Regions from separate parts of the Salimicrobium salexigens genome, predicted to be linked through region 1. Evidence: riboswitches for the same ligand, from Rfam matches in the RefSeq annotation. Region 1 holds a riboswitch; each other region holds the start of a gene.
The links. A riboswitch is a leader RNA that binds a small molecule or an ion and turns the genes downstream of it on or off. The one in region 1 is predicted to bind S-adenosylmethionine.

Region 1 (8,298 bases):
AGCCGAAATCATTCTTTTTGATGGAGGAATTCTCTTTTCCCTGCTGTTCAGCGGTATCCTCGTGTATGTCGGGCACCGTTCCTATGACAGAGCATTCGGGAAGGTAGTGTTCTGGATCGGGCTCGTATCTCTCGTTATGACTATTTTAAGTATGGCCGTCGTCCGCTTCCTCCTTTTTATACTCCTCGTCCTTTTCCTCTATAATTACTTCCAGGCAGGTCGACATCCTGCCCGGCCCGTTTTCTCTCGAGAACCCCCTTCCCCGAAGAAGGAACCGGTAATCAGCCAGAAAATGTGGGGAGATCAGACGACTCCCGAAGCTTACGCCTGGAACGATATCAACGTGCACGGCGGCATCGGTGACAGAACGATAGACCTGAGCCACACCGTACTTCCGGAAAAAGCGGTCATTTCCGTCAGGCATTTGGCGGGTACACTTACAATTTACGTACCGTATGAAACGGAAGTGCTCGTTCATCACAGCGCTCTCATAGGGCGCGCGACTATTTTCGATTACCGGAGTACGCATCTGTGGAACGGAACGGTTCATTATCAGACAGAAGACTACGGATGGAAAGAGCCTGGCGTGCGGATTGTCACTTCTGTTCTGTCGGGAGACCTTGAGGTGAAGCGCATATGAAAAAACACCTTATATTCTACGTGCTGCTGTTTATTTCTTTTTCCGTTCTGCTGACAGGCATTACCTTCCTCACTTTTCCTCCGGAGAACTGGTCGCTGCTGTACAGGAAAGAGGTACTGGATATGCCTTTCCTTCTCGTCCCTGTACTGGCTGGCCTCACCTTTGGTATCGGCACCGGGCTGGCTCAGGGTGTTCAGGAAAAACAGAAGAAGAAACATCTCTACCGGCAGCTCGACTGCCTGGTGCAGGGCATTCCGGTGGATGCTAAGGAGACAGGGGAAGGAGTGCGCGCCCGTCTGGAAGCGATCGAAAGAAAAATGAGCCGGCAGACGGAACTTTCCCGAAAACAGGCATCCGAACGGGCGGACGAAAGGGAAAGAAGTATTCAGGAAGTGGTCACTCAGGAAAGGAGCCGGCTGGCCCGGGAACTGCACGATTCGGTCAGCCAGCAGCTGTTCGCGGCTTCGATGATGATGTCTGCAATCAGTGAGCAGGAAGAAAACAGCAAGCTCCGTATGGTGGAACAAATGATCCACCAGTCCCAACTTGAGATGAGGGCTCTTCTCCTTCATCTGCGGCCTGTCCCGTTAAAAGGAAAAACGCTGAAGGAAGGAACAAAAGACCTTCTTGAGGAACTGACACAGAAAGTCCCTCTTCAGGTGGATAAACAGCTGGAGGAAGTGTCTCTTGAAAAAGGGGAGGAAGATCAGCTGTTCCGTATTCTTCAGGAAGCTGTTTCGAATACGTTGCGTCATGCCGAGGCTGACCATCTTACAGTGCAGCTGCTGCAGAGAGATGACTTCGTTCTGCTCAGGGTTCTGGATGACGGGAAAGGCTTTGATACGGAAAGTGCAGGCACGAATTCCTATGGCCTGGTCAACATGAACGAGCGGGCTCTTGAAGTAGGGGGAGTGTTGAAAATAGTAAGCGTAAAAGATGACGGTACGAGGGTGGAAGTGAAATTACCACGGAAGGGAAGGGAGGAAAAAGTATGATCCGGGTCCTGTTCGTAGATGATCATGAAATGGTCAGAATCGGGGTGTCCGCCTATCTGTCCGCTCAGCCGGATATAGAAGTCGTTGCTGAAGCGGCAAATGGAAAAGAGGGAGTGGAGAAAGCGTTCGAGTACAGACCGGATATTATTCTTATGGATCTCGTCATGGAAGGGATGGACGGCATCGAAGCTACCGGTAAAATCATTTCGGAGTGGCCGGAGGCGAAGATCATTATCGTTACAAGTTTTATCGATGATGAGAAAGTGTACCCTGCGCTTGAGGCGGGAGCAGTGAGTTATCTGTTGAAAACGTCAACGGCCGATGAGATTGCCGGAGCGATAAGAGCTACATACGGAGGGCAGTCGATACTCGAACCGGAAGTCACCGGAAAACTGATGGGCAAAAGAAGTGGAGAACCGCTGCATGAACAGCTGACGAAACGGGAAAAAGAAGTGTTGCTGCTCATGGCGGAAGGCAAAACGAATCAGGAAATTGCAGACCTCCTTTTTATTGCACCCAAAACGGTCAAAGTACACGTCAGCAACGTTCTCGGGAAACTGGAGGTCCAGGATCGTACCCAGGCTGTCGTTTACGCTTTCAGGCATCATTTAATTAAGTGAGCGGATTTTGATATACTTGGAAAGGCATACAATTCTAATGGGAGTGATGGTCATGCAATGGACAAATCAGTTAGCCGGTCAGTTGAACTGGTCCAGAGATATTTCGAACAGAGAAGAGAAACAGCGGGTAGCGGATCAGGTAGCGGGAAAAGTGAAAGATAAGGATGTCATAGGCATCGGTTCCGGCTCCACTGCCTTCCTGGCGCTGCAGGCTATTGCGGAACGCGTGAACGAAGAAGGGCTTGATGTGAAAGGCATACCCACTTCCAAAGAAGCGGAAATAAACTGTGCGGTCTTAGGACTTGCAACTACGACGCTTATAGATTCCCGTCCCGACTGGGGATTTGACGGGGCGGACGAAGTGGACGGCGACCGTCGACTGATCAAAGGTCGCGGAGGAGCTATGCTCCGGGAGAAACTCGTGATGGCCAGCGCGGAAAAGACGTACATTCTTGCAGATAAAAGCAAGATGGTAGAGAGACTCGGAGAGAAGTTCGCTGTGCCGATTGAAGTGGATGCGAGAGCTATTCATCTGGTGGAAACAGGACTCGGAAATTTATCTTCGGTGAAGCGTGTCGAGATGCGGATGGCTGAGAAAAAAGACGGCCCTGTCATTACAGAAGGAGGCAATATCATTCTGGATGTAACCTTTGAAGATATCCCCGCTGACGCGGAAAGTACTCTTAAAGCAATGCCTGGTGTTGTGGAAACAGGACTGTTCATCGGCTATCCGGTAGAAATTCTTACCGTATAAATTCTCTCCCCCTCTTTACAGTTGTGTTACAATGTATCTTGCGATGTAATATTTCAGGATATTGAGGGGAAAAATGAGACGACTAATACTGGGGTTTTTCATATTGATGAGCGGCTGTTCGTTTATGGCTAATGCCGGTGAAGAAAAAGAAAAGGAACCGGTAAAAAAAGAGAATTATGAGAAGTATGAAGCTGATATAGAAACGAAAGTTGAGAAATTCGACAAACTTTCCATTGTGATGCACTACCCGGAAACGCCGAATGACCAGATTGACCAGACGGTACTGGACTACGTGAATGAACAGCGTTCCGACTTCAAAAAAGACAGTTATGAACGCGTAAAGAAAAAAGGGATCTCTGCTGTGCAGGAACTCCACGTCGACTATGACATCGTTTATGAAGACAGCGCTACATATGTAGTTAAGTTCAACGAGACCGTAACGTGGGGAGAGAAGCGTAAGGCTTTTGATGAAACGGTGCTTCATTTTGAGAAATCGAACGGCAAGAAACTTTCGCTTACCCATTTTCTTCGGAGTGAGAATGATTATGAAGAAATCCGGGACCATCTGGAACGCACCTTTGAACGCAAACTATCGGAGAAGGAACTTAACAGCTTTACGTATGAAGGGGACGCTTTCACTTTCTTCGCGGGGAATCAGTCCGTACGGGTGAATAAACAGGAGCACCCGGAGTGGTTCAAAGAAAAGTTCATGAAGAAGCGTTCGGATATGACGGAGAGACCGGGGATTTTTCATACGGAGAAAGAGATCACTGAAATTCCTGTTACCGAAAAAATGTTAGAAGAGTATCCTGTAGCAGTGATGGGAGGCCCCCATCCGAAGAGGACAGAAGAGATCCTCCGGGCGCTGGAGAAGAACGACCGGAAAGCTGTGTTCTTTTTGATCGGCAAACGTGTCGAACGATATCCGGCCGCGGTGGAAGCTATAAAAGAACAGGGGCACGCTGTGGTCGCTCATACATGGAACCAGAGGCTCCCGGGACGTCTCTCGGATAAGAAAGAAAGCGAATACCGGGAACGTTCCGTGAACCTGCTCAGCTCCATTACAGGTCAGCAGGAGGTGCTGGTTTCCGGGGACAGGGTGAGCCCGGAAAAAGCACTCATCAATCGCCCTAACTGGGCCGGGAAGTCCGAGGCGTGGGTGACGGAGCAGCTCGTGAATTCCGCCCGTTCGAACGGGCAGCTTGTCATGAGCGGATTGAATGAAAAAACTCCTGCGTTATTACGGGAAGTACTTCCTGAGCTGAAAGACTCCAGGAGCAGGGAAAAGGAAACAGGCAGGGAAAAGTCCGGAGCAGAACGACTGGCCGGAATGTAATCTTCTAAGGAACAGCACAGAGACCTCAGGCGGCTGCGGCCGGTGGAGGTAATGTGCTGTTTTTTTATTGTCTCCCGGCCTGGCTCTTTTTTGATAACGGATCTTCTGCAGCCGTTAAACACGTAAGTGATATCTGATGAACTCTCCCCACTTATCGAATTCGACAAGGAAGCCGTCGTGACCGAATTCGGTATCGATATGGAAATGCACAGCGTGTGGAGTGAGGAGTGAAAATTCTTCCATGGATTCCTTCGGATATATGAGATCTTTCTCGAAACTCATCGTATAAATATCTGCTCTGTACTGTTGCACCGTATCTTCCATGGCTCCTCTGTTTCTTGTAATATCATGATGGTTCATCGCCTCAAGAAGGTAAAGGTAGCTGTTGGCATCGAACCGTTTTTTAATCTTCTTCCCCTGATGATCCAGATAGGACTGGATATGATAACTTTCTTCGTTCTGCCGGCGGTTGAAGCGCTGGTGAAACAGAGATCTGCTTCTGTAAGTGACCATCCCCGTCATTCTCGCAATTTCAAAACCGTCGAGGTTCTCATTCGATTGATAATTACCATTGTCCCACCGCGGGTCACGTTTTATCGCTTCCGCCCCTATATGGTTGAATGCTATTCCATAATCGCTGAGGGCCGGGGTGGAAGCGAGAATAAACAGCTTATCCATCGCATCCGGGTACATAAGCCCCCACTCATACACCTGCATACCACCGAGTGACCCGCCGAGTACGGCATGTATGTGCGTGAAGCCGAGAACTTCCAGAGCCCTTTTCTGAGCCCGTACTACATCTCTGATTGTTATGGAAGGGAAGTCGAGGCGATAGACCTCTCCATTTTCGGGATTTACGCTCGCAGGCCCCGTAGAACCGTGACAGCCACCAAGCACGTTGAAGGTGACAGTCTGAAACTCTTCTTCCGGGACTATCCCTTCTTTTCCGAATAGACCTCTCCACCATCCGGGCTCTTCTTCCGTACCCACGGTGTACTGATTGCCTGTGAGAGCGTGACATATAAGGAGCAGGGGCGCATTCTGGTTGCCGGATTGCTCATAGGCAAGGGTAACTTCCGGCAGCCGTTCACCTGATTCGCAAATGAACTCCCCGATCGACACTTCTTTATAAACGGTTTCACATGTTCGGATATGATTGACGGACATCTATCTTCCCTCCAGTGGAATTGTATAGGTAATGCGGCCGGGGAGACCGGGCACAGAAAAAGCCCCCTTCTGATAAGTTAAGAAGAGGGCTGATTTATATATTGCCTCCTCTTATCTTCCAGATCAGTAAGATCTGTAGGACGTAGCACCTTTTCAAACTGATGTTTGAAGGTTGCCGGGCTTCACAGGGCCTAATCCCTCAGCCGCTCTTAATAAGAGTCGCACGAACTATTCAATTTAAGCTTATTATGAAGTATAACCACCAGAGGAAAGGTATGTCAACTAATTTTCTGACTATTTGAGATATGTTTGAAGGAAAAAGAGGCGGGGTACAATCAAAAGTATCCGATCATTAAAAGAGGAGTGGATTAATTATGGTAAAAGAATATAGCGTAGTACAAAACAAGGACAAAAACGGCTGGTACATTAAAATCGAAGACATCGCTCCGACGGATTTCTTCGAAGATTTTGATTCCGCAGTCAGCAAAGCCGAAGAAATTGCGAAGAAGAACTCTCCGAGTAAAGTTCTGATTCTCGATCAGGACGATAACGTGCAAGAAGAAAGAAGCTTTTAATTTAATTATGCGTAAAGAGCTGAAGGGTACCCCCTTCGGCTTTTTTTGTATGGAAAAAAATAATATGATACATATTTTTCAGAATACTTATTGTAATATGTTTGTAATCGTGCTAAGATACAGACAATGAAACTGTGCAAACGAATTCACAGTATCGCTTCTGTCACCTGTCCTTTTCTTTACATAGGAGAAGGAGTAATTTATTGGATATTTTTGCAAACGAATGCACAAACTTTTCCGGCGTCCTTTATTTTTTTGTGTAAGTTGTAAGCGGATTCAAAACATCAGAAACAGTAAAAGGGAGTGTATGGAATGAAGAAGAAAAAGTTTTATTCAGGGATTGCTACGGCTCTATTGGCTTCAAGTGTGCTGGCGGGCTGTTCGTTCGGCTCAGGTGAAGAATCTTCCGGCGGAAGTAATGACGGTGGAGGAGAAGGCGGCAACGGCGAAGCGGTTACGGTTGACGTTTTTCAATTCAAAGTGGAATTCAAAGATCAGTTTGAAGAACTTGTATCGATGTATGAAGAAGAGAACCCGGACGTCAATATTAACGTCAAAACCGTCGGTGGCGGTAACGATTACGGTGCTTCACTGAAAACTTCCTTCTCCTCCGGCGAAGAGCCTGACGTCTTCAACGTCGGCGGACCGACGGACGTGGACGAGTACGAAGAATATCTGGCCGACGTTTCGGATACGAAAGCTGCCGAAGCGGCTCTTGAGGGGACGTTGAACGGTGTAAGTCGTGACGATCAGGTTCTCGGACTTCCTTATAACCAGGAAGGCTATGGACTTCTTTACAATAAGAAAGTTTTCGAAGAAGCGGGTATTGATGCTTCCTCGATCAAGACGATGGAAGATCTGAAAGGTGCCGTGGAAACCCTGAATTCCAATAAAGAAGAATTGGGAATCAAAGCGCCGTTCGCTTTCCCCGGCAAAGAACAGTGGGTTATGGGTAACCACCTGGCAAACGCCTACCTGGCGGATGAGTTCAATCACGATGTAATGGAAGCATATGAAGCGGAGACTGTGGAATTCGCAATGGGAGATCAGATGAAAGAGTTCACGGATCTTCAGAGTGAAAATTCCATTCAGCCTGTATTGAGTCTCGATTATTCCCAGCAGGTGGAAGAGCACTTTTCTCTTGGAAACGTAGCGATGATTCAGCAGGGTAACTGGGTGTACAACACGATCGAATCCATGGATCAGGAATTCGCCGAAAACAATGTCGGACTTCTTCCTATTCCGGTGGAAGGTTATGAAGGAAGTATTCCTGTAGGCGTGCCTAACTACTGGGTGGTAAACAAGCAATCCGAAGATGAAGTGGTACAGGCGTCCAAAGATTTCCTCGACTGGATGTACACGTCTGACAAAGGTAAGAAATTCGTAACGGAAGAATTCAAGTTCATTCCTGCTTACGAAGGGTACGAAGACCAGGAAATCGCGGATCCTATTTCCCAGGAAATATACAACTACGCGAAAGAAGGGAATACGCTCGGCTGGGTTTTCCTCGGAGCTCCTACAGCCTGGACGGAAGATGCTCTCGGCGTCGCCATGCAGGAATATCTTGCCGGTGATATAACGTGGGAAGAAGTGGAGAAACAGGCGACTGATGCCTGGGAAGAAGCCAGACAATAAGCAAATAACAGAAGACCGGTAAAGAGCGCTGAACTATAGCGCTCTTATTGGTTACTGAAGGCGACAGAAGAGCTTTTTTACAACTGAGGAGGAACTTATTATGAGAAACAGGAGTTTATCATTCTGGCTTTTTCTGACCCCCGTTATTCTCGGGCTCGGAATTGTTGTGGTCATCCCGTTCGTCTACGGACTGATTTATTCATTTACGGACTGGAACGGATTAACGGCGAACAATTTCGTCGGTCTGGAAAACTACATAAAATTGTTCCAGGAAGATGAGTTCATGAATTCGATCTGGTTCACTATCAAGTTTGCAGTTATCACCGTGCTGCTGCTGAACATATTCGGCCTTGGCCTCGCACTTCTCGTTACGAGAAACATGAAGACGAATAATTTAATGCGGACCATCTTTTTTATGCCGAACCTTATCGGGGGTCTCATACTCGGGTTTATCTGGCAATTTATTTTCATCTCTGTATTTGGTGATATATCCGGAATTACGGGGATTGAAGGTCTGAGCGGCTGGTTATCTACAACGAACACAGGCTTCTGGGGACTTGTAATCCTTACCTCCTG
Region 2 (8,298 bases), on a different contig from region 1:
TCCGGGTAAAACGATACCTCCCCGCACTCTTGCCGTGGGACGCCCGGCTAAAGTAGTGAGAGATTTGACCGAGAAAGACTTCAAAGAACTGGATCGTATACGTAAGAGCTACGTGGAAAAAGGACAGTATTATAAAAACAGCGGAGAGAAATGATTCTTTGTTCTGGCCTCGGCCGTGTATTTTTCTTCTATTCTAATTTAACGGAATAAACAAAAATCCGAACGCTTTCGTTCGGATTTTTGTACGTGCGGCCTATCTATTCTTCTTTTATTTTAGCTCTCAGCAAATCCACTTTATCGACGTTTTCCCAGGGGAAATGATCCGCCGGGCGGCCGAAGTGACCGTACGCGGCCGTCTGTCGATAAATAGGACGTTTCAAATCGAGCATGCGGATAATCCCTGCCGGACGTAGATCGAAAAGTTCCCGCACAGCTTTCACGAGCCTGGCTTCCGTGACTTCCCCGGTACCGTCCGTATCGATGGAAATCGAGACCGGTTCGGCTACCCCGATGGCGTATGCGAGCTGGACTTCACACGTCTTCGCAAGACCGGCGGCAACAATATTTTTTGCAACGTAGCGGGCGGCGTAAGCAGCGGAGCGGTCCACTTTAGTGGAGTCCTTGCCGCTGAAGGCCCCTCCTCCGTGTCTGGCATAGCCGCCGTAAGTGTCAACGATGATTTTGCGTCCTGTCAACCCGGCGTCACCCTGAGGCCCGCCGATAACGAAACGGCCTGTAGGGTTAAGGATGTACTTCGTCTGGTCATCCATGAACTTCTCCGGGACGACCGGCACAATTACGTGCTTCATCAAATCTTCCTTAATCTGCCCAAGCGTAATCTCTTCGGCATGCTGCGTAGAGATGACCACCGTATCGACCCGGAGCGGGTTGTTGTTCTCGTCATATTCCACAGTCACCTGTGTCTTACCGTCCGGACGCAGGTAGGAGAGGGTCCCGTCTTTCCGCACGTCCGCCAGACGCTTGGACAACTGGTGAGCAAGCGAGATCGGCAAAGGCATCAGTTCATCCGTTTCATCTGTTGCGTATCCGAACATAAGACCCTGATCCCCGGCACCGATTGCGTCGATTTCCTCTTCGCTCATCTGTCCTTCTCTCGATTCCAGAGATTCATCCACTCCGCCCGCGATATCCGGGGACTGTTCATCAATAGCTGTAAGGACGGCACAGGTATCGGCATCGAATCCGAACTTCGCCCTCGTGTACCCGATATCTTTAATTGTCTGCCTTACGACCTGCGGGATATCCACATATGTCGTCGTACTGATTTCCCCGGAGACAAGTACAAGTCCTGTGGTAACCATTGTCTCACAGGCCACCCGGGCATTCGGGTCTTCCTTCAGTATTTCATCAAGAATTGCATCGGAAATTTGGTCACATATCTTATCGGGATGCCCTTCCGTAACCGATTCAGATGTGAACAACCGGCGATTTGCTGCCATGTTACATGATTCCTCCTTAAACTCTGATTACGGCACTCTTACCAGCATCATACTTTAATATACTGCATTCTGTTTCCGAATTCCGGCCCCTGTTTTCACGGGTTGAAAACCGGAATCAGTTCCATTCCTTCATTAACCATGCATGGAAAACAGGAAGGTCCTTCAGGAAACGTTTATACTATTAAGAGAAATTTTGATTTCCTTCATTAAAAAAGAAAAACCTTTCCTTCATCGTATGAGGAAAGGGATGATTTCCTTCCGCTCTTATCGTCCAAGAGAGTACTCTTGCGTCAGGTTAGCACCATATCAAAAGAAGGTTGCCGGGTTTCCTCGGGCCTGTCCCTCCACCGACTCTGGATAAGAGAGTTACCGTTCGCATTTTATCATACCAAATCAGCTATGATTGTCAATTAGATGGAGCAGCTTCCGTCTTTACAATCGTGGATTCCCACTCTGTATCTGTTATTAGCGATAAATCGATAAACCGGAACTCCGACCGCCCTCGCAGTCCGAAACTCCATCAGCTTTCCGGCGAAGCGAAGCAGCGGCGACTCCTTACATATATAGGTGATCGCGTCATACCCTACATGTTCGTTGCGCGAAGGATCATATAAATGTAATTGTTCACGAATTTGTCCTTCTTTTTCAGCGGGAAGAGAAGTATACTCGGTAAGCTTCTGCAGCGACAGCCAGAGCAGTCGATTTTCCCGGTCCAGGAGGCTCACCCACTTTTTCGTTTTAAGGCACAAAGGACATGCTGCATCGTACAGAACGATCGATTTCTTCAACCTTTTCACCTTCCTTTTCTCCAGATTATACAGCAGCTGCAGATGATTTTAAAAAAATGAATTGCAGTATGGACTATTAATGACAATGTGTTATACTATTTACAAATAATCGCTTACATGCGGAATTTCAGGGAAAGGCGGGTTTTTAAAATGATTCATGCCAGAAGCGACCGTTCAAGCATCGAGGAGCTGCTTGAGGAAGAAGGAACACAAGTACAGCTTTCTGTTCCGGACCTTACGAAAAACATACTCAACAGGAATGAAGGAACACTGACCGATACCGGAGCTGTAAAGGCAGAAACCGGAGCATATACAGGACGGTCCCCGAACGATAAATTCATTGTAAAAGACGATGAAACTGCCGAAAAGGTCGACTGGGGCAAAGTGAACCAGCCGATGCAGGAAGAAACATTCCTTCACCTTTACCACAAAGTGATCGGATATCTGAAAGACCTCCCTGAACGTTTCGTATTCCAGGGTTACGCAGGCGCCGATGAAGACTACCGTCTGCCAATCCGTGTGATTACAGAATACGCCTGGCACAATATGTTCGCAAGGCAGATGTTCATAAGACCCGGGAGTGAAGAGGAACCTCTTCACGAAAATGCGTTCACAGTGCTCTCTGCACCGGGGCTGAAAGCCGACCCGGAGACAGACGGAACCAATTCCGAAGTGTTCGTAACGGTATCATTCAAACATAGAATAGTACTGATCGGCGGCACGCAGTATGCCGGAGAGATCAAGAAGTCGATCTTCTCCGTGATGAACTATCTCCTGCCGAAACAGGACGTATTGCCGATGCACTGCTCCGCTAACGTGAACGCGGAGGGAGAAACCGCTCTCTTCTTCGGACTCTCCGGTACAGGAAAAACGACTCTTTCCGCCGACCCTTCCCGTTACCTTATCGGTGACGATGAACACGGCTGGTCCGATAGAGGTGTATTCAATATGGAAGGCGGCTGTTATGCCAAAACTAAAGACCTTTCTATTGAAACGGAACCTGATATTTACAGAGCCATCAGATTCGGCGCGGTACTCGAAAACGTAGCTGTAAACCCGGGTACGGGGAAACCGGATTTCACCGACACTTCCCTGACGGAAAATACGCGTGTCGCTTACCCGCTTGATCATATCGACAACGCTCTTGAGGAAAGTAAATCCGGACATCCCGATAAAATAATCTTTTTGACAGCTGATGCTACCGGAGTTCTTCCGCCTATCAGCAAACTTACGAAAGAACAGGCGATGTATCACTTCCTGAGCGGGTATACGAGTAAACTCGCAGGGACAGAGCGGGGCGTCACCACGCCCGAAGCTACGTTTTCCGCCTGCTTCGGCGCACCGTTCCTCCCGTTACCGCCTTCCGTCTACGCGAAGATGCTGGGTGAGAAAATCGACGAGTTCAACACAGACGTCTACCTCGTCAACACCGGCTGGACCGGCGGAGCTTACGGGACAGGTAAGAGAATGAAACTGTCCTATACGAGACGTATGGTGGATGCTGCATTGAACGGAGAATTCAAAAACACGGAAATGTACCAGGACCCTGTCTTCGGCCTTAACATTCCTCTTCACTGTGACGGTGTTCCGGAGGAAGTCATGATTCCGCGTAATGCCTGGGAAGACAAAAGTGATTACGATACGCAGGCAGAGAGCCTGGCTGCCAAGTTCCATGAGAACTTCAAGAAATTCGCTTATGCTGACGAAACGATTGCAGCAGCCGGACCGATCAAACGTTAATACTGTCATACAGACAACAAGCATGCAGAGAAACGCTCCATTTCTCTGCATGCTTATTTTTATCGATTTTCTAACAAAAAAGCTGCCGAGAATTTCTCGACAGCCCGGGGAGTCCCCTGGTAGTTACACATCTCACGCTACACCGTTCCAATTCTTTCCAGACAGCACGGGAGCACTTTATCTTTCATCATAAAACTGTACTCTTTCTGTCTCGGCAAAGCTTCCGGAAGCTGCTCGAGCAGTACCGGACCGTTCGTTTCGAAATAATGGGCTTCTTCCCGCAACTGTAAAACCTCTGCAAAATAAACGTTTTTGATGATCGTGCCACCTTTACCTTTGACGAAGTATTGACCGACGTAACGCAGCTGATCGACGATGCCTCCCGTTTCTTCTTTCACTTCCCTGACAGCAGCTTCCGAGGCGGTCTCCTCCTCTTCCACTTTCCCGCCGGGGAACTCCAGACCACGTTCCTTGTGTTCGGTCAGCAGCCATTTTCCACGGTATTGGCAAATCACCCATACGTGCTTCGGTTCGCTTGAAAAAGGGTGGTCCTTAAAAGATAATTTCACAGGATTATTATAATAATCATAGAACTCTTGCATATGGTATCAACTGCCTTTTCCAAAACACTCTTTTTACTCTAATTAAATCGTACCATATGAAGGGAAAATTACAAATGTTTCATTTCTTCTTTTTTCCACCGGCCGTACCGGAAATCATTGCAGCATCTTCCGGAAGAAACTATTTCTTCATGTTCTCCATCTGTTTCAGATGGGGACATACTTTACAGAACGTACTGTCTTCGTGAAGCCGGTAGGAGAGGCAGCAGCATTTCCTTTCCCTAGCCCCTGAAGGCAATAAGGGCTGAGACTCGAAGTAAGTGAAAGGGTTTTTCTGTTCACCGAACGGTTCTCCGTCCAGTTCATCGATGATATATCGAAAGTCTTTCCTTTTCTCTGCCAGTTCCTCTCCTTCATACCATTCAGGAAGTTTGCGTTCATAAAACCAGTACAGATAAATGGCTGTATTTTCCCATAATACCTTCTTTGAAATACGCGTAGTCTTATGAATGTGGAAAAGAACGGGCTGAAGGAAATCCCTGAATAAGTGCCGCATATTTTCAACTATCCACTCTTCCCTGTCTTCTCCCGGGACGGATACCGTTTTATCCCTGAGATGGAATTTAGGGAACCATTTCGGGTTCTCATCGATACGGATGTACTCCACATTCCCGGGGGAAACGTCAGGGAATTTATCAAACACCGTCATCATTACAATCGGCACCGTAACAGCGTAATATCCGAACCTTTTCCCGAGCAGGGAACCGGTAGTAAGAAACGACTGTGAATCAAGATACAGATGCAGGTCATTCAAAACATGTTCGATTCCTTCGCGGGATAACAAATCGGTTGCACGAACCGTTTCCAAAACCGGTTCCTGCAAATGTTGATCCGTAAAAAAGCGAAAATGCTCATTCAAAAACTGTTCTTCTTCTCTCGTAATCATTTCTTCACTCATATTCCTCACCTCTTCTATTCACTTACAAGTGTAGAAATTACTTACAGGTGTGTCAATGATTTTGATAATCATTTTCAGTATCGTTGAAACCATCTGTCTTTCGTAACACTTTCCATATACCCGAAATCCGGTTCGACTCCTATCCCGGGACCTTCGGGCACGCGTATGAAACCACCCTCAAGGCTTATGGGATCTTTTATAATATCTTTCTCAAAATATCGGTCGGATCCGGATAAGTCACCGGGCAGAGTGAAATTGGGCAGGGAAGCCAGCGCAAGACTATGGGCTTTCCCGATGCCGGTCTCCACCATACCTCCGCACCAGAGAGGCATGTCTTCTTTTACTGCCCGGTCATGAATTTGCAGGGCTTCGGACCATCCGCCCACCCGGCTCAGTTTTACGTTGAGTATCCGGCAGGCCTTGAATTCCATCGCCTGGACAGCATCTTCAAAGCTCCGGATCGACTCATCGAGACATATCGGCGTGTTCATTTTCTTCTGTAAATGGCAGTGCTTCCGGAAGTCTCCGGATCGAAACGGCTGTTCAATCATCAGAAGCTTGAATTCATCAAGAGGAAGCAGTTCGTCCGGGGACTCGTACGCACCATTCCCGTCAATCATAAGCGGAAACGAGGCGTCCTCTTCCCTCAGCGCCTGCAGCTGCTCTTTTTCCCGCCCCCGCTCAACTTTCACCTTTGCCCGTTGGAAACCTGCCTGCTTCAGAGTACGGAGCTCTTTTTTCGGGTCACCGGAGAGACTGATCACTCCCCCGGCGGCAACTTCCTTTCTCGTCCCCCCGATATACTCGGATAAACTCCTGCCTTCTCTTTTGGCTTTCAGGTCGAACAGGGCCTGCTCGATACCGGCTTTCGCCATAGGGTGCCCCTGTACGGTCCTGAATATCCTGGGTGCGTCTGTCTCATTCAGGGAAGGGAGCAGGAAATCTTTCGCTATATGCCAGGCCGTCGTTACGGTCTCTTCCGTATAAAAGGGGCTCGGAAAAGCGGCAATTTCGCCGTACCCTCTTTCCCCCTTGTCATCTTCCACTTCCACGATAATCACTTCACGCGAACCGATCGCTCCGTGTGCCGTAGTGAAAGGGGCTTTCATGGGTACCTCCACCCTGTGAAGGACGGCTTTATTCAATTTCATCGCACTCCCCCGCTTTCACCATTTCCGTAAGCTTATACTTCAGCACTTTATTCGAAGCGTTTCGAGGGAGCTCGGCCACCCTGTATACATATGCCGGATGCTTATAACGCGCCAGGTGTCTTTCGCAGTATTGCAGTATCTCATCCCTTTTTATATCTTTCCCGGTGAGAAAAGCCGCGGGAACCTCACCCCATTTCTCATCTTTCATGCCGGTGACAGCCGCCCCCGACACTCCGGGCACCTGCACGAGTACGTTCTCGATCTCTGCCGGATAAATATTCTCCCCGCCCGAGATGATCATTTCTTTTTTACGCCCGGCAAGATACAGGAAGCCTTCTTCGTCGAAGTAACCCATGTCTCCGGTGGCGAACAGGAGTCCTTCCTCCCGATCGCGTTTATAATACCCTCCGGACACCATCGGCCCCGCCACAAGAATCTCGCCGATCTCCCCCTCCGCTGCATTGATGTGAAGAGAAGCTGTAGCTAGGGCTTTCCCTGCAGAACCGAGCTTCCTTGTGGCATCAGCCGGAGCGAGCGTTGCAATCTGAGAAGTAGTTTCCGTCATCCCGTACGTCTGAAATACCGGAATCCCGAGCGAGGCCGCCCGGTTCAGCAATTTCTCTGTAGCAGGACCTCCGCCAAGCAGGAAACAGCGAAAAGAACCGGGGATATCGTCACGGTCGAACACTTCCACAAGCTCCTCGAGCATCACGGAAACACCGGAGACCATCGTGGCCCCTCTTTGTTTAATGCTCTCCACTACTTCCTGCGCATCAAAACGGGCATGGTGCTCTATGGTCATTCCGTAAATGACACCTTTCATCAGAGTGGAAAATCCGCTTACGTGGAACATCGGTAAATTCAAAATCCACTTATCCCCCCGTTCCATTCCGAGGTTCAGGGCGGAGCTGATGGCGCTGTGCCAGTGATTACCGTAGGTGTGAAGGACGGCTTTCGGAGCCCCGGTCGTCCCCGAAGTGTACATTAATGTGAAAACATCCTCCAGATCGATCCGCTCTTTCATCTCCGGCATCGTGTAATCGCCGGTGAGAGTGTGAAATGGCAGAGGCGATACATCCCCGGCGGTCAGCGCTTCCACTTTCTCTTCCTGAGCCGCCTCATAAATGATCGCCTTCACATCTCCATCGTGAATCTGATAATCCAGTTCCCTGATCGTGAGCCGGGTGTTCAAAAGAACAGCTCTTGCTCCCAGATAGCTGAGAGCAAATATCGACTCGATAAAGGAGACGCGGTTCGAAGAAAGAATCGCTATGTGGTCTTTTTCCTTCACTCCATGAAAAAAAAGAGCTGCCGCTTTACGTTTACACCTTTCCTCAAGCTCTGCAAATGTAATGCAGGAACCGTCCGGGAAGTCGACGGCAGGGTACTCCGGCTGCAGAAAAGCCTGTTTACTGAGCCAATGCGGCATCGTCGTCATACAACTCGCTCCTCTCAATAAATTCATACGCACAAAAGAGCGCCTGCAACAGACGCTCTTTCCTTTACTTATGGGAAACGCGGGAATTGATCGAAGTCAGGCTTGCGTTTTTCCTTGAACGCATCGCGTCCTTCTTTCGCTTCCTCGGTCGTATAGTACAATAGCGTTGCGTCTCCGCCCATTTGCTGAAGTCCGGCAAGACC
Region 3 (8,298 bases), on a different contig from region 1:
ATTTCCCGGGTAATGAAGGAGTATGGTCTCGTGGATTTGCCTGTGCTGTACAACTTGAATTTTGGCCATACGGAGCCGAAATTTCTCCTTCCTTATGGAGCGCAGGCGGTAATTAATTGCAGTGAAAAGACTTTTTCCATTCTGGAAAGTGGAGTGGAATAGATTTCATTTCTTTTTAAGGATAAATGTTCTTTATTTTGAATTTTTTATATGAAGTGATAAGATAAAGATAGGTTCTCTTATCTTCAGGTCAGCTTTCGATTCTAAAAGGGTTCAACTATCTTTCAGGAGGGAGAACTGCTTTATGAAACTTGAAAGTCAGGTAGCTGTGGTAACCGGAGCTGGTTCAGGAATGGGGAGACAAATCGCTATATTATATGCACAAGAAGGTGCGAAGGTCATCGTTTCTGACGTTAATGAAAAAGGCTCGCAGGAAACGGTCGAGGAAATTGAAAAGAATAATGGAACTGCTACAGCGGTCTTGGCGGACGTGACGAAAGAATCAGATGTCCAGCGTTTGATCGACACAGCTGTCGACACGTATGGAACGCTGGATATTCTGGTTAATAATGCCGGGATGATGGATAACATGATGCCTGCTGCCGAGGTAACCGATGAATTATGGGAAAAGGTGCTGGCGGTAAATACAACGGGACCTATGAGAGCTACTCGTAAAGCTCTTCCGATTTTTTTGGAGAAGGGCCGTGGTGTTATTGTCAACATGGGCTCATCCGCCAGCCTTGCAGGTTCCAGAGCCGGAGCTGCATATACAGCTTCCAAGCATGCTCTGGCCGGTTATACGAAAAACGTGGGTTTCCAATATGCGAATCACGGAATCCGTTGCAATGCTATTGCTCCGGGCGGAGTGGCTACGAATATTGGAACGACCATGTCAGAACCGGATGAATTCGGTATGGAAAGGGCTTTGTCCGGGTCCGGGAATAACCCGAGGAATGGCGAAGCGGAAGAAGTAGCCAGAATCGCACTGTTTCTGGCCAGTGAAGACTCAGCTTTTGTCAATGGTGAAGTGATCAGAGCAGATGCCGGGTGGCTGGCGTACTGACGTTCAATCGAAGTGACCCTCCCGAACTTTTCGGGAGGGTTTTATAATGAGCTTCACCTGCACGTTCAGTGACTTATTTAATATAATTTTCAAAAAACTGATTGACGACAAAGTCATGATTGTATTAAGATAGTTCACATCACAAAAAACTATAAACGTATCTTCTTATCCAGAGAGGTGGAGGGACTGGCCCTTTGAAACCTCGGCAGCGGAACTGATGGAATTCCATCGGAAACCGTGCCAATTCCAGCAGGTGCATCGTACTTGAAAGATGAGAAGAGACGGTTTTCTAAATTTTATTAGAAGACCCCTCTTCCATTTTTCTGGAAGAGGGGTCTTTTCGTTTAAGTAAGGAGGATGGAGCATGATTCAGTTCGAGAACGTTTCGAAAGTGTATGAGCACAACGGAAAAGAGTTGCGGGCGGTGGATGGCGTAGACATATCGATCGAGAAAGGTGAAATTTTCGGAGTGATCGGGTTCAGTGGAGCCGGGAAAAGTACGCTTGTCCGGTTGGTGAATCTGCTGGAGCAGCCTTCCGGGGGCAATATATTAGTGGAGGAGGATGATTTGTCCCGGTTATCTAAGCCCGGGCTCAGGAAAATGCGCAAGCGTATCGGGATGATCTTCCAGCACTTTAACTTACTGGAGTCTAAAACGGTTTTACATAATGTCGCCTTCCCGCTGATCATTTCCGGCACTCCCAAGAAAAAAATAAAAGCCAGAGTGGAAGAGGTTCTTGATTTCGTAGGACTTTCGGATAAAGCACATCAGTATCCGGAAGAACTCTCGGGTGGTCAGAAACAGCGGGTAGGTATTGCCCGGGCGCTTGTTACATCACCGGACATTTTATTATGTGACGAAGCGACTTCGGCACTTGATCCTGAGACGACGAAGTCGATCCTTCAGTTACTGAAAAGAGTACGCGACGAGTATAACCTTACGATATTGATGATTACCCACGAAATGAACGCAGTCCGGGAAGTGTGCGACCGTGTCGCTGTCATGGAAAACGGCCAGGTCATTGAACAGGGGTCCATTTTCGAACTGTTCTCGAATCCTCAGCACCCGACGACGAAAAACTTTATCCAGTCGGTGATGGAGAGCGATATCCCGCCTTCCATCCTCGCGGGTATTGAAGAACGCGGGGGAGGACGTCACGTATACCGGGTCACATTCGTCCGGGAGAAGGCTGCTCAGCCCATCTTTTCACAGGTAGCCAAAAACTATCAGGTCGAAGTGAACGTTCTTTTCGGACAAATTACGGAACTGCAGGGAATCCCGTTTGGCCAGCTGGTAGTGGAACTGCTGGGGGAAGACAGGGAGATTGTCAGAGCACTGGATTATATACAGCGGACAGTAAACGTCCAGGAGGTGGAAGCTGATGCAGGTTAATTTACTGGAATTCTGGCCAAAGATTTTGCAGGCCATCAACGAAACATTGATTATGGTAGGGGTGTCACTGGTGGTAGCGGCACTCATCGGTATCCCGCTTGGAATCGCACTTGTCGTTACGAGACACGGCGGGCTTCTCCAAAATAGCGCATTTTTCAAAGGGTTAAGCGTAGTGATCAACTTCTTTCGATCCATCCCGTTCATTATTCTTCTTGTAGCGATCCTCCCTCTTACAAGGTTTCTGGTCGGCACGTCTATTGGGACTGCAGCGGCTGTCGTACCGCTCGTACTATTTTCAGGACCTTATATAGCAAGGCTGGTGGAAAGCAGTCTTATGGAAGTGAAACCCGGCGTCGTGGAGGCGGCAGAAGCGATGGGAGCCTCTCCTTGGCAGATTATATTACGCGTATATGTACCGGAAGCCTTGAGTTCCATCGTGCTGAACCTGACGATAGCGACGATCGGCTTAGTTGGGGCATCTGCCATGGCCGGCTTCGTCGGAGGAGGAGGTCTTGGAGACCTGGCGATAGCCTACGGATATCAGCGGTTCGAAACGGACATCATGATCGTCACGGTTCTTCTGCTGGTTTTAATTGTGCAAGTGGTTCAGACGCTCGGGAACGTATTATCCAAAAGAATGAAAAGACAATAGGCGGGAGGATTTATAAATGAAAAAAATCATTGTACTACTTGGGCTGCTGATAGCGGCCGCGACATTGGTCGCAGGATGCAGTAAAGAGAGCGGAGCTTCAGGAAGTGACGAAGTCGTTAAAGTAGGGCTGAATGGTTCCGGCGTTCCCATTTGGGAAAAAGTGAAGGAAAAAGCAGCCGAAGAAGGAATTGAAATAGAGCTCGTGGAGTTTTCGGATTACGTTCGTCCCAACATGGCTCTGGCGGACGGGGATATCGATTTGAATGCCTTTCAGACCGTTTCCTACTTCGACTCTTTTATTGAAGAACGGAACCTCGATCTCGAACCTATCGCTACTACAATCATTGCGCCGATGGGTGTGTACTCGGAAGAATATGAAGATGTAAAAAATATTCCGGAAGGGAGTTCTATTGCCTTACCGAAAGAAGCTACAAATATGGGGCGTGCCCTTCTTCTGCTGGAGAAAGCAGAACTGATCGGTCTGCCGGAAGATTTTGACGGGAACGGTTCGCTGGATAAAATAACGGACAATCCTAAGAATCTGCAATTTGAACCGGTCGCAGCTGCCCAGACGCCGCGTGTACTGACTGATGTAGCAGCGTCTGTTATCAACAACGGGGTAGCCGTAGAGGCAGGGTTTGTTCCGGTGGACGACGCTATTTTCATAGAAGATGAGACAGCTGAACCTTATATAAACATTATCGCAGCGCAGGCCGAGGAAGCGGATAAAGAAGTGTATCAGAAAATTGTCGATATATACCAGCAGGAAGATGTGGCAGAACACATTCGTGAAGTGTTCGATGATTCATTGATACCGACGTTCGTCCCTCTCGAAAAAATAGGATGGTAAAGGAGAGTAATTATGACTTTGACGACAGCACACGACTTACAGGAACACATCGCCAGTTTTATTGAAAACAGGAAAGAAACTTATATTACGACGAGTCATGCGATTCATGACAATCCGGAAATAGGAAATGAAGAATTTTTCGCTTCAGGGTTGCTTACTTCTCTCCTTGAAGAAGCCGGGTTCACTATTGACAGGCAAATTCCGGACCACGAAACCGCCTTTTTGGCACGTAAGAAATCGAGCCGGCCGGGCCCTGTTATCGGATATTTAGCGGAATACGATGCCCTTCCCGGCCTTGGGCATGCGTGCGGGCACAATATCATCGGTACGGCATCAACAGCGGCAGCGATTGCTCTCGGAGAAGTGATAGAGGAAACAGGTGGGGAAGTGGTAGTTCTTGGAACTCCGGCAGAGGAAGGAGGGCCGAACGGAAGCGCTAAGGGTACGTTTGTAAGACATGGGTACCTCCGGGACATAGACGTCTGTATGATGGTCCATCCGCTCGGAACTACTTCAGGTTCCGCCCCGACGCTGGCGGTGGATCCGGTGGATTTTGAGTTTTTCGGGGCAGCTGCCCATGCTGCCAGTAACCCGGAAGATGGGATCAATGCTCTGGACGCTGTGCTTCAGTTATTCAACGGCATTAATGCTCTCAGGCAGCACGTATCTGAAGACGTACGGATGCACGGAGTGATTCTGGACGGGGGAGAAGCCCCGAACATAGTGCCGGAATACGCACGGGCCCGGTTTTACTTAAGGGCGAAGACGAGAGAGGACTGTGACCGGCTTACCGCCAGAGTAAAAAAGGTCGCTGAAGGGGCTGCTGCGGCAACAGGTTCTTCCTATACTATGACGAGAATTCAGAACGGGGTGGATAACTTCAACGTGACGCCTGCGTTTGAGGAGATTTTCAAAGAAAAGATCGAAGGGCTCGGGGAAGATTATCGGCCGCTGAAGAAAGGACTCGGCTCCACGGACGCCGGGAACATCAGCCAGGTGGTACCGACTATCCATCCTTACATCAAAATCGGTGAAGAGGACCTCGTTCCTCATACGAAGGAATTCAGGGAAGCAGCCCGCTCGGGAGAAGGTGACGCAGCCTTATTGAAAGGAGCGAAAGCGTTGGCTCTGACAGGAGTCGAGTTGTTATGCTCAGCGGATTTGTTACAGAAAGTGAAGAATGAATACCTTGGCAGGGAGGCGTGAATATTTAGAGGAAAGAAAATCTTCGCCGTTTACTGGGAATAGTAAGCCGGCGAAGATTTTTTAGTTGCCTTTCTGTACTCATTTTAAGGATCAGAAGAGGTAGGGAATATAAACAACGAGCAGAATGATTATCCAGATGGCGTCTACGAAATGCCAGTAGTAATTGAATATTTTATGTTTCTCCTTAAACAGGTTGAAAGGCAGAAGTCTGCCCTGAACAAGGAGTACGATCATCCAGCCCAGCCCGAACGTTACATGGACGGCGTGAAGACCGACTAATACATAGTATGCAGACAGGAAGTTGTTCGTTGAGACGACGTGTCCATCGGTAATGAATTTGCGGAATTCTTCTATCTCGAAGTACATGAAGCCGGCTCCGAGCAGAAACGTGATGACCACACCTGCCACTATCAACTTCATCTTCCTCTCCTTCAGTCCTTTTTCCGAGAGGAGCAGAGTGCCACTGCTCGATATCAGGAAGAGAGAAGCGAACAGTGTCGTCTGCCATTCGAACAGTTCACCCGGGTACGGCCCTGTCTGTGGTGGAGTGTAAATGAGGTAAGTGGCGAACAGTGTCGTGAACATAATCGCTTCCACAAAGAGATATATGAAGAAACCCGTTTTTTTGTCGGCAAATAACTCTTCGGACATTAGCTTACTGCTCATTTTCCTCCTCCTCTCTCTTATATGCCTCCGTGCGTTCATCGGAAAACGCTCTGATGACGAAAGTGCTTAACGACAGGATGCCGCCGAGGATCTGCACCCACACCCATCCGTAAATGAAGCCGAAACTTAAGATGAATAAGCTCCCGGCAAGAAACATCGGCTGGAACGTTCTTCTCGCAATGGGAGAAGGACGGGGGTTTTTTGCGACCGGTAACGGCTTGTTATTGATTTTCGACCACCAGAACATGTCTCTGCGGTCGATGACCGGCATTTTTTCGAACGGGTGTTCCGGAGGCGGGGAAGGGACGCTCCACTCCAGGGTCCGTCCGTCCCACGGGTCGTCTCCGGCTTTGGCGCCGCTGCGATGGGTCTTAATGATATTCCAAAGGAAAAACAGCATAGATACAGCCATAAGATAGGCTCCGATACTGCTGATGAAATTGTAGGACCACACTCCGTCTTCCTGGGTGTATTCATAGACACGTCTCGGCATACCGTCGAGGCCGGCTAAGTGCTGCAGGAAGAAAGTGAGGTGGAAGCCGATAAGAAACAGCCAGAAATGCCACTTCCCGAGTGTGTCGTCCAGTATTTTCCCGGTCATGATCGGATACCAGTAGTAAATAGCGGCGAATGCTGCCAGTATGGTGGAGCCGATGATAACGTAGTGCAGATGGGCGACTACGAAGTAGGAATCATGGAACTGCATATCCGCAGCTGCCGAACTGAGCATCACCCCGGTCACCCCGCCCATGACAAAGGTGGGAATGAAGCCCAAAGCGAACATCATAGGAGCTTTCATACTTATGACGCCGCGTCTCATCGTGAAGAGCCAGTTGAACACTTTAATTCCTGTCGGCACGGCGATAAGCATGGAAGTGATTGCGAAGAAGGTGTTCGAAAATGCCCCGAGCCCCACGGTGAACATATGGTGCACCCACACCATCAGGGCGAGCAGACCGATTAACGTCAGGGAAAAGACCATGGACGTATAGCCGAACACATTTTTTCTTGAAAAGTTGGAGATGATGTCCGAAAAGATTCCGAAAGCCGGAAGAGCGATAATATAAACTTCCGGGTGCCCGAATATCCAGAACAGGTGCTGCCAGTAAACCGGATGGCCGAGTTCCCCGAGGAAGAAAGTGGCGTCGTAAAGCCGGTCGAACTGAAGCAGCAGTAAAGCAATCGCCAGCACAGGAAAAGCGATCAAGATTAAGAAAGAAGTAATCAGCGTAGCCCAGGGGAAAAGCGGCATCCTCGACAACGTAAGCCCCGGTGCCCGCAGGCGAATAATGGTAGCCATCATGTTGATCGCTGCAAATATCGTGCCAAGCCCGGAAACCTGAAGCCCGAATATGTAGAAATTGTTGTTGGGCCCGGGCGTATAAGAATCGGTCGAAAGCGGAGCGTAAGCGGTCCACCCCATGTTCGGCGCAGCATTGAAAAAGAAGGCGAGGAAGAAAATCGTTCCTCCCGTTAAAAACAGATAGAACCCAACCAGATTCAAGTAGGGGAAAGCGAGATCGTTGGCACCGATCTGGAGCGGAACCGCTACGTTCATTAACCCGATTAAAATAGGGGTGGCCACGAAAAATATCATCATGGTTCCGTGAGTTGTGAACAGTTCATTATATTTTTCACCTTGAAAGACCCAGAATTCGTTTTCCGGGGTGATAAGCTGGGTCCTCATAAATAAAGCGTCCACACCCGCTCTTAAAAAGAAAAGCATGGAAAAAAGAATGTACAGGGTACCGATTTTTCTGTGATTGGTCGTCGTGGTATAATCCAAAATCGTCGACCAGTACCGGTTTTTAATGATGATATATAGAACAATAGGTGTGATTATAAGTACGCTTAGCCACCCGGCGATGACGTCCGTGGGTACGAATACAGATTTTCCGTTAAACGAGAATTCCATAGTCTCACCTCTTTAACTGTCTATTTTTCTTCACTCAACCATTCTTCGAATTCCTCTGCCGGTATGACTTCGGTATCAAACCTCATATCGGTATGGCCCAGACCACAGAATTCCGCACATTTTCCCTGGTACGTGCCTGTCTGATCCGGGGTCACCTTGAGCTCGTTTTCCTCCCCCGGAATCGTATCCCTTTTGCCGATCAGGCGCGGCACCCAAAAGGAATGGATAACATCGGTGGACTTCAGATGGAGAACTACTTCACGGTCGACCGGCAGAACAAGTTCCTTATGTGTTTCTTTTCCATTTTCATACGCAAACGTCCAGTTCCACTGCTCGGCTATTACGTCTACATGCAGCGTGTCTTCGGAGCCAGCTTCCGTATTTGAAGCCTGGAACGTATACATCACGGTAGGGACAGCCAGAATGGCAAGCAGAACGAAAGGTATGGTCGTCCAGAGAATTTCCAATACACGACTGCCCTCTTCATGTTTTGGAATATCTTTTCTGTTTAAATCATTCTCGCGGTATTTCACTGTAAAAATGATGAAAAGGA
Region 4 (7,711 bases), on a different contig from region 1:
AGAAGGAGGAAGATATGATGACTGATAAACATTCGGAAAATGAAGAAACCCTTAAGCAGATCAAAGAACTCATCAAAGATGAAAAAGTGGCGATGCTGACGACCGTATCTCCGGAGGGCAGATTGAGTTCCCGTCCGATGCACACCCAGGAAGTATTGCTGGACGAGGAAGAATTCTGGTTTATCACGGAGAAAGATACAGATAAATACAGGGATATCGGTAATAACCCTTCGGTGAATCTGGCCTACGCCGGCAGTTCCTACGTGTCCATCAGTGGAACGGCTGAATTCGTGCAGGACGTGAAGAAGAAGAAAGAGTACTGGAATAAAATTGTCGAAAAAGTACTGAATGCTTCGGCCGAAGACCCGAACGTTGTGCTTGTAAAAGCGACTCCTGACGTTGCTGAATACTGGGAAGCAGGTGTGAACGTCAAAACCGTTAAAGAATTCGTGAAAAAGATGGCCAGCAGCAATTCCATGGACGACAAGAATAAACTGAAAGACACCGTCCATTTCGACGAAAATTCGAACTAGATACGATCATTTTTCTGAAAACAGAGAATCCCCGCCCGGAGCGTTGACTCGGGACGGGGATTTTGTTCGTATCGGAGGATGTTTCTGTTTAGTGACGACGAAGGTCTCAATGATTTTTAAGATACCACTTCCTTCTTAGCAACCATTGTGGCCGATTTCGGTTTAATGAACATGATACTCCCGATGAACACGGCTAATACATTCAGAAATAACGTAAGTCCGATGACTCCGGCGGCGTGAAGCGTCTCGTAAAAATAACCGTTAACTGCTAAAAGGACGACGACTGTTCCGAGTATTATACTGCTTTTTACAGGGCTGGCAGCAGATATTTTCCAGGTGCCGTAACTGAAAACGACAGTGAATACTATCATGGTAAGAATATTGACGCTCATCCCCACCCAGACCGGATGGATATTGAGAAAGAAATCCGACGGGTGCCAGTTGCTCAAATGATACCAGAGCAAGCCTGCTGTGAAGCCTCCGAACAGAGAACCGAGAACAGCTCTTTTTGTAACGAGCGGCCAGAACAGCGCAGCAACTACAGGAGCGAAGGTTGCGGAATTTCTCATCGTCCAGGCGAGTACGTTCCACCAGGCCGACTGTTCCGTACGCAGGAAGCCGAAGACAATCATCAGGCCTGTAAGGAGCAGCAGTGACCATTTCGTATACGTGACCAGCTTTTCGGGAGAAGCGTCAGGGAAGATAGCGCTCCCCACATCTTTTCCGAGACTTGTAGCGCCTGAGAACTGACACGGGGCACCCCACCCGAGAGCACAGGCCCAGATACCGAGGAAGAACATCCCGACCAGCGGAGCGGGGAGGACTCCCATCAGGTACCGGGGCAGTGCTATGAGACCGAGACTTGCATCGGGGACAACCGCAGCCGCCGAGAGTCCGAAGAGGATCCCGAAAAGAATGAAGGGGATGCTCATCACTTCTGCCACAATCAGTCCTTTTTGCCCTTCTTCCGGTGTTCTGCAGGACAGAGCCATCTGGAAAGCAGCCTGAGCTAAAATGACGTTCACAAGAAATGTGGCAAACCATACGAGAATGACCTGAAGACCGGCTCCGTCCCAGTCGAACATCCCGGGCTGTTCGACTGCCAGCTGCTGCAGACCGGAAATGCCGGGTTTAATGAAGAACGCTGCTGCACCGATTATGAACATGAGGGCGAAAATGATAGTGTTCATCGTTTGTGTAAAGGCGACCGCCCACATGCCGCCCGACTGTAAATAGACGAATAAAAGAAGGGCTGTGAACGCCACGGATAAAGACAGAGACACGCCGGTGAAGACGTGGAAGGCAGAAGCGAATGCAATGGCCGTGGCCACCGACCACATCGGGAAAGCGAAGGCCGTAATGGCGCCGGATAAAGCTTTGGCACGTCTGCCGAACTGATCACCGATCAATCCGGTGATGGTGACGATCAATTTCTCCCGGAACGATTTTATAAGCAGAAGGGCGATCAGGAGAACCTGCAGTGTTTCTGCGACCCCGTACCATATAGCTGAGATCCCCGTAAGATACGAAAGCTCCACAATCGATATGTACGTTGAACCCGAAAAAAGACCTGTAATACAGAAAGCGACCGTCCACCACCGGAACGTCCGTCCCCCTATAAAATATTGCTCGCCCCGGCCGGCTTTCCGCTTTGCCACGTTGCCGACGATGATTAACGCGAGCGTATATAACAGCGCCAGTGTAATGACCCATACTCCATAAGAATTCATTTCCTCTCCTCCTTTACATATCTGTACATACAAAAAGAACCCTTCCACTTTTCCGTAAGAAAAATAGAAGGGTTCTCCTGAGCGTCCCTGCTCTTATCTTTCAGACAGATAGTGTCTGCTGGAAGAAGCACCTTGTTCTTTACGAACAGGTTGCCGCGGGATCACAGGACCAGATTCCTCCACCGCTCTTGATAAGATGTGTATGAAATTAACGTTCATTCTACCGGGGGAAGAAAAGGAATGTCAATGATTTTTTAGAAATTTCGAAAAATAGAAAAGACAGGACTGTATTTCGTTCTCAAAAAAAGGGACGCCGAAGGGCGTCCCTTTAAAGCTGCTGTATCAGACTGTCATTTCTTCCTTCAGGTGTGCTCCTGCAATACCCGGGTAGGTCATTTCATAACTGTCGAGAATAATTTCCAGGTCTTCATAATTCAAAACCTCATACTCCATACAGAGGGTACGCACCGTTTTGCCCGTTCTTATGCCTTCCTGGGCGATTTGTGAAGAGCGTTCGTAACCGATGTGCGGGCTTAAAGCCGTAATGATTCCAAGGCTTTTCTCCACGTTCTCCCGGAGTACTTCTTCGTTCGCCTGCAGATCTTTCAGGCACAGATCCGTGAAAACGCCGAACCCGTTGTTCATAACAGTGATGGATTCAAGCAGATTGAAAATCATGACCGGTTCCATGACGTTCAGCTCCAACTGTCCGGCTTCTGAAGCCATGCTCACCGTGTGGTCGTTTCCCATAACTTGAAAAGCGATCTGGTTAATAACTTCCGGCATGACCGGGTTCACTTTCCCGGGCATAATGGACGAGCCCGGCTGTCGGGCCGGGAGAGTGATTTCGCTCAGTCCGGTTCTCGGCCCGGAGGCCATCAGACGAAAATCATTCGCTATTTTGGACATGCTCGTCATAGTGTTTTTCAAAGCGGAAGAAACTTCCGTGTAAGCATCGGTGTTCTGGGTAGTGTCTACCAGGTTCTCTGCTGCCCTGAGCGGAAGTCCGCTGATGTCAGCCAGATACTCCACTACGAGCTTCGTGTATACCGGATCGGCGTTCAGACCGGTACCGACCGCTGTTGCCCCCATGTTGATTTCGAACAGATTATCTTTGGAGCGTCTAATCCGGTTGAGGTCGCGTTCGATCACACGCTGGTAGCTTTTCAGTTCCTGTCCGAGCCGGATCGGAACGGCGTCCTGCAGGTGCGTACGTCCGACTTTGATGATGTGATCGAAATCAGCCGCCTTTTTACCGAATGTATCAGCCATCGTTTCCATCGTCTGTTCCAGCCGGGTCATCCCGGTTACAGCAGCGATATGCATTGTGGTAGGGAAGACGTCGTTGGTCGACTGTGCCATATTCACATGGTTATTCGGATTGATATAATCGTAGTCGCCTTTGTCCCGTCCTGCGATTTCAAGAGCCCGATTTGCGATAACTTCGTTCGCATTCATATTCACGGAAGTACCGGCTCCGCCCTGGATAGGATCTACAAGAAACTGGTCATGGTAATAGCCTTCCAGCAGTTCATCGGCAGCCCCGATGATAGCTTCGCTTATGTGAAGAGGGAGGTGGCCGGCGTCCCTGTTCGCCATAGCTGCCGCTTTTTTGACCATAGCCACGGCCGTAATCATGGAATCATCGAGGTTGTACCCTGTAATCGGGAAGTTTTCTTTGGCACGCAGTGTCTGGATGCCGTAGTAAGCTTCGGCGGGAATCTCTTTTTCTCCGATAGAGTCTGTTTCTGTACGATATAAACGGTTCATGGTATCTTTCCTCTCTCTGTGAATTCTTATTACCCGTAGTGGGCGGTTGTGTAGTTTTCTTCGTCTTCCAGAACATCGGGGCGGTTCCTGTCAGACGAGCTGACAACGACTGCGGCTGATGCATCCCCGAGAACGTTCACGGAAGTTCTGATCATATCCAGAATACGGTCGATTCCTGCGAGCAGTGCTATACCTTCGAGTGGCAGACCGATGGAAGTCATAACCATCGACAGCATAATAAGTCCGGCACTCGGGACGCCGGCGGTTCCGATGGAAGCCAGTGTAGCGGTCAGCACGACGGTAAGCTGATCGATGAAAGTCAGTTCCATTCCAAAGTACTGAGCGACGAACAGCACGCAGACCCCCTGATACAGGGCTGTACCGTTCATGTTGATGGTCGCGCCGAGCGGCAGTACGAAACTGCTGATCTTTTGCGGTACTTTCAATTTTTCTTCGGAATACTTGATCGTCATAGGTAAAGTTCCCGAGCTGCTGGACGTACTGAAAGCCACCATAATGACCGGTATCAATTCCTTGAAGAAAGTGACGGGGCTCATCTTGCCGAAAACTTTCACGGAAAACGAGTAGACGAGCAGAACGTGCACGAGTGAGCCGACGAGCAGCGCGAGAATGACCTTGAATAAAGGCCACAGTACGGACACCCCGTATTCCCCGACGGTAGGTGCGATAAGGCCGAATATACCGATGGGGGCGAATCTCATTACGACACCGGTGATTTTATACATGACTTCCGCCAGCTGATCGAATATTTGATAAAGTGTACGTGCTTTTTCACCTGCCATCGTGATACCGATGCCGAGGAAGATGGCAAAGAAGATGACCTGCAGCATGTTACCTTCCGTAAGTGCGGCAATCGGGTTGGTCGGCACAATGTTCAGCAGCGTCTCTTTAATTCCGGGAGTTTCCTGGGCAGCGACCTGTTCACCTTCCGGAACTTCAATATCAACTCCGGTTCCGGGAGAGAACAGATTTCCGCTCAGAAGCCCGATGGAGATGGCGACCGCTGTCGTCACCATGTAGTAGGAAACCGTTTTGAAACTCAGGTTCCCGAGCTCTTTCAGATCCCCGGTGCTGGCAACTCCGACTACCAGGGAAGACAGAACGAGGGGAACAATGATAAATTTAATAAGCCTGAGGAAAAGATCTCCGAGCGGCTGTACTACTTGTATGTCAGGTCCGACGAAAATGCCGAGAACAATTGCTAAAAAGAAAGCGATGAATATTTGGAATACGAGATTATTTTTCATAACAACCCTCCAGTCAATATGTAATACACAATGTAAGCGCATACCTACGGATACATACAGAAATCTACGCATACATACAAATAAATCCGTGAATTTTTGAAGGAGAGACCATGATGATTAAAAAGAAACTGCTGATTGTTATAATGGTTATTGTGATGGTGCCGCTGGCCGGAGAGCTGAAATTTTATCCGTTTGAGGGAAGCTTCCGGGTAAGTTTCGGCACCCCCCTGTTTTTCTTTTTTCTGCTGTGGAGGGCGAATCTGCGCCAGGTCACCCTGACACTGGCAGTAGCGACGTCGGTCGTGCTGTTCCGGACGGGACTGGATGTGTACGGAAGTTCCGTGCCGCTTGAGGAAGCGTTCTCCACCCACTTTCCGGTATTCTTTTATTACCTCACCTACGGACTGCTGTTCCGCTTCCTGAAGGTTTCAAAGTACTACCATAAACCTATCGTCGTCGGATTGTTAGGAGTTTCCCTTGAAATCCTGGCAAGTACGGCCGAGATATTGCTGCGAAGCGGAGTCATGGACCAGCCGGTGAATTTCGGAACGATAGGGCTGTTGCTGGAGGTCGCTTTTATCCGCAGTTTTTTCGTCCTTGGTTTTTTCAACATCCTGCTGTATAAACAGGCGAAAACGGAAGAACTGCAGCAGAAAAAGCAGAAGGAGCATATGATGATGGTGCTGTCCGGTCTGTACACGGAGGCCGTTCATCTGTCCAAAACGATGCGGGATGCCGAAACGGTTACGAAAGAGAGTTACGAGCTTTACCGGAATATGAAAGAGGAAAGCGGAAGGGAGGAGTCTTCCTCTCTGCTTGTCATAGCGAATAAAGTGCACGAAATAAAAAAAGATAACCAGCGGATCTACGCCGGGTTATCGAACGTGATTTCAAGGGAAAGCGACACTTCCTGGCTGAGTATGGAGGAAATAGGGAGCATACTGAAAAAGTCCAATGCTGCTTACGCTGAGCTTCTTCAAAAAAACATACGTTTCACTCTCCGTAATAAAACGGGGGAGAATCGTTACCCTACCTACGTACTCCTTTCCGTACTGAATAACCTCATCTCCAATGCCGTAGAAGCCATCGACGGGGAAGGAAACGTGGAAATGATGGTGGAAAGGAGAGGCAGTCACCTGGAAGTAACGATTTCCGATAACGGACCCGGCATCCCTGAAAGGATGGAGGAGGTCGTTTTTGAAGAAGGCTATACGTCCAAGTTTGATTCTGCCGGTGCCCCGTCTACAGGGATAGGGCTGTCCTACGTACGGGAAGTCGTGAAAAAAATGGACGGGAGAATCCGGCTGCTTCCGTCAGTACAGGGAGCTTCTTTTTTAATTCGGATTCCAGAGGAAAAATTAATGGAAATGGGGAGTGACAATGAATTACTTCATCGTGGATGATGATATATCGGTGAGGGCCATGCTTGCCGAGATGATAGAGGATGCGGATCTCGGAACGGTAGCCGGGGAGAGAACTGACGGCCGGGAAGTGGATACTGAATTGCTTGAGGCTCATCAGGTGGATATTCTGCTGATTGATCTTCTGATGCAGGAAAGAGACGGCATAGAGACGATACGGGAAATCAGTGGAAGCTATACGGGAAAAACGGTGATGATTTCCCAGATAGAAAGTAAAAATCTGATAGGAGAAGCGTATTCGCTCGGTATCGAATACTACATTACGAAACCTTTGAATCGGATCGAGGTGGTCAACATTCTGAAAAAAGTTAAGGAAAGACTGGTACTGGAGCGGTCCATAGAAAGTATTCAGCAGTCTCTGCAGGCGGTAACGGGAAAAAGCGCCGGAACCGGGAGTGCGGCTGCTTCCAGAAGCATTAAGGAAGAAGGATACAAAGTACTGGTGGAACTCGGAATGGTCGGGGAGAACGGCTCCAGGGATCTGCTGGATATCATCTATTATCTGGATCAGAATAATATGACGGGGGGAGAGGAAATAATTTCCCTGAAGAATGTCTATCAGAAGACGGCTGCCGACAAGATGAAAGAAGGAGCGAAGCAGCCAGGTCTGCAGCGGGAAGTGAAAGCGGCGGAACAGCGCGTCCGGAGGGCTGTACATCAGGGTATTTCGCACATCGCCTCGGTCGGACTGGATGATTTCAGCAATCCTGTGTTCAGTAAATACGCTTCGACATTTTTTGACTATGAACAGGTACGGAAGAAAATGATGGAGCTTGAGAAAGAGAAGAGATACAGAATAAGAGTCGATACGAAGAAATTTATTCAGATGCTGTACTGGGAAGCAAAACGCCGGATGCAGACGTAAAAAAGCTGAGACGAGGGGGGAGAGCCCTGTCTCAGCTTTTTGTTTGAACTCAGTTGTTGGCGGAGCCTTTGGATAGTTCACCCATAATATAGCCTGCAATCTCATCGGACCCCTGCAAACCGAT

Region 2: linked by a shared signal. The riboswitch ahead of metK (methionine adenosyltransferase) and the one ahead of metX (homoserine O-acetyltransferase MetX) in region 1 are both predicted to bind S-adenosylmethionine.
Region 3: linked by a shared signal. The riboswitch ahead of BW931_RS07260 (methionine ABC transporter ATP-binding protein) and the one ahead of metX (homoserine O-acetyltransferase MetX) in region 1 are both predicted to bind S-adenosylmethionine.
Region 4: linked by a shared signal. The riboswitch ahead of BW931_RS07185 (sodium:solute symporter family protein) and the one ahead of metX (homoserine O-acetyltransferase MetX) in region 1 are both predicted to bind S-adenosylmethionine.

What each region holds. Positions count from the first base shown of each region.
Region 1 covers NZ_FTOK01000006.1:55,065-63,362, forward strand. Annotated here, with positions in the region: gene liaF (cell wall-active antibiotics response protein LiaF) at 1-640, shown strand, start outside; gene BW931_RS08435 (sensor histidine kinase) at 637-1,635, shown strand; gene BW931_RS08440 (response regulator transcription factor) at 1,632-2,255, shown strand; gene rpiA (ribose 5-phosphate isomerase A) at 2,308-3,009, shown strand; gene BW931_RS08450 (polysaccharide deacetylase family protein) at 3,083-4,345, shown strand; gene metX (homoserine O-acetyltransferase MetX) at 4,460-5,512, opposite strand; SAM riboswitch class I at 5,621-5,731, opposite strand; gene BW931_RS08460 (DUF2188 domain-containing protein) at 5,887-6,087, shown strand; gene BW931_RS08465 (ABC transporter substrate-binding protein) at 6,400-7,722, shown strand; gene BW931_RS08470 (carbohydrate ABC transporter permease) at 7,823-8,298, shown strand, end outside.
Region 2 covers NZ_FTOK01000004.1:249,676-257,973, reverse strand. Annotated here, with positions in the region: gene BW931_RS06935 (gamma carbonic anhydrase) at 1-154, shown strand, start outside; gene metK (methionine adenosyltransferase) at 258-1,460, opposite strand; SAM riboswitch class I at 1,722-1,824, opposite strand; gene BW931_RS06925 (thiol-disulfide oxidoreductase DCC family protein) at 1,871-2,248, opposite strand; gene pckA (phosphoenolpyruvate carboxykinase (ATP)) at 2,399-3,988, shown strand; gene ytkD (RNA deprotection pyrophosphohydrolase) at 4,126-4,590, opposite strand; gene BW931_RS06910 (IucA/IucC family C-terminal-domain containing protein) at 4,730-5,506, opposite strand; gene menC (o-succinylbenzoate synthase) at 5,581-6,657, opposite strand; gene BW931_RS06900 (o-succinylbenzoate--CoA ligase) at 6,644-8,095, opposite strand; gene menB (1,4-dihydroxy-2-naphthoyl-CoA synthase) at 8,164-8,298, opposite strand, start outside.
Region 3 covers NZ_FTOK01000005.1:52,506-60,803, forward strand. Annotated here, with positions in the region: gene BW931_RS07250 (S66 family peptidase) at 1-162, shown strand, start outside; gene BW931_RS07255 (SDR family oxidoreductase) at 305-1,063, shown strand; SAM riboswitch class I at 1,226-1,341, shown strand; gene BW931_RS07260 (methionine ABC transporter ATP-binding protein) at 1,428-2,456, shown strand; gene BW931_RS07265 (methionine ABC transporter permease) at 2,446-3,108, shown strand; gene BW931_RS07270 (MetQ/NlpA family ABC transporter substrate-binding protein) at 3,125-3,958, shown strand; gene BW931_RS07275 (M20 family metallopeptidase) at 3,971-5,164, shown strand; gene BW931_RS07280 (cytochrome c oxidase subunit 3) at 5,255-5,830, opposite strand; gene BW931_RS07285 (cytochrome c oxidase subunit I) at 5,820-7,745, opposite strand; gene coxB (cytochrome c oxidase subunit II) at 7,766-8,298, opposite strand, start outside.
Region 4 covers NZ_FTOK01000005.1:38,995-46,705, forward strand. Annotated here, with positions in the region: gene BW931_RS07180 (pyridoxamine 5'-phosphate oxidase family protein) at 18-533, shown strand; gene BW931_RS07185 (sodium:solute symporter family protein) at 650-2,263, opposite strand; SAM riboswitch class I at 2,354-2,461, opposite strand; gene aspA (aspartate ammonia-lyase) at 2,606-4,033, opposite strand; gene BW931_RS07195 (dicarboxylate/amino acid:cation symporter) at 4,063-5,301, opposite strand; gene BW931_RS07200 (ATP-binding protein) at 5,415-6,704, shown strand; gene BW931_RS07205 (response regulator) at 6,682-7,587, shown strand; gene BW931_RS07210 (CBS domain-containing protein) at 7,637-7,711, opposite strand, start outside.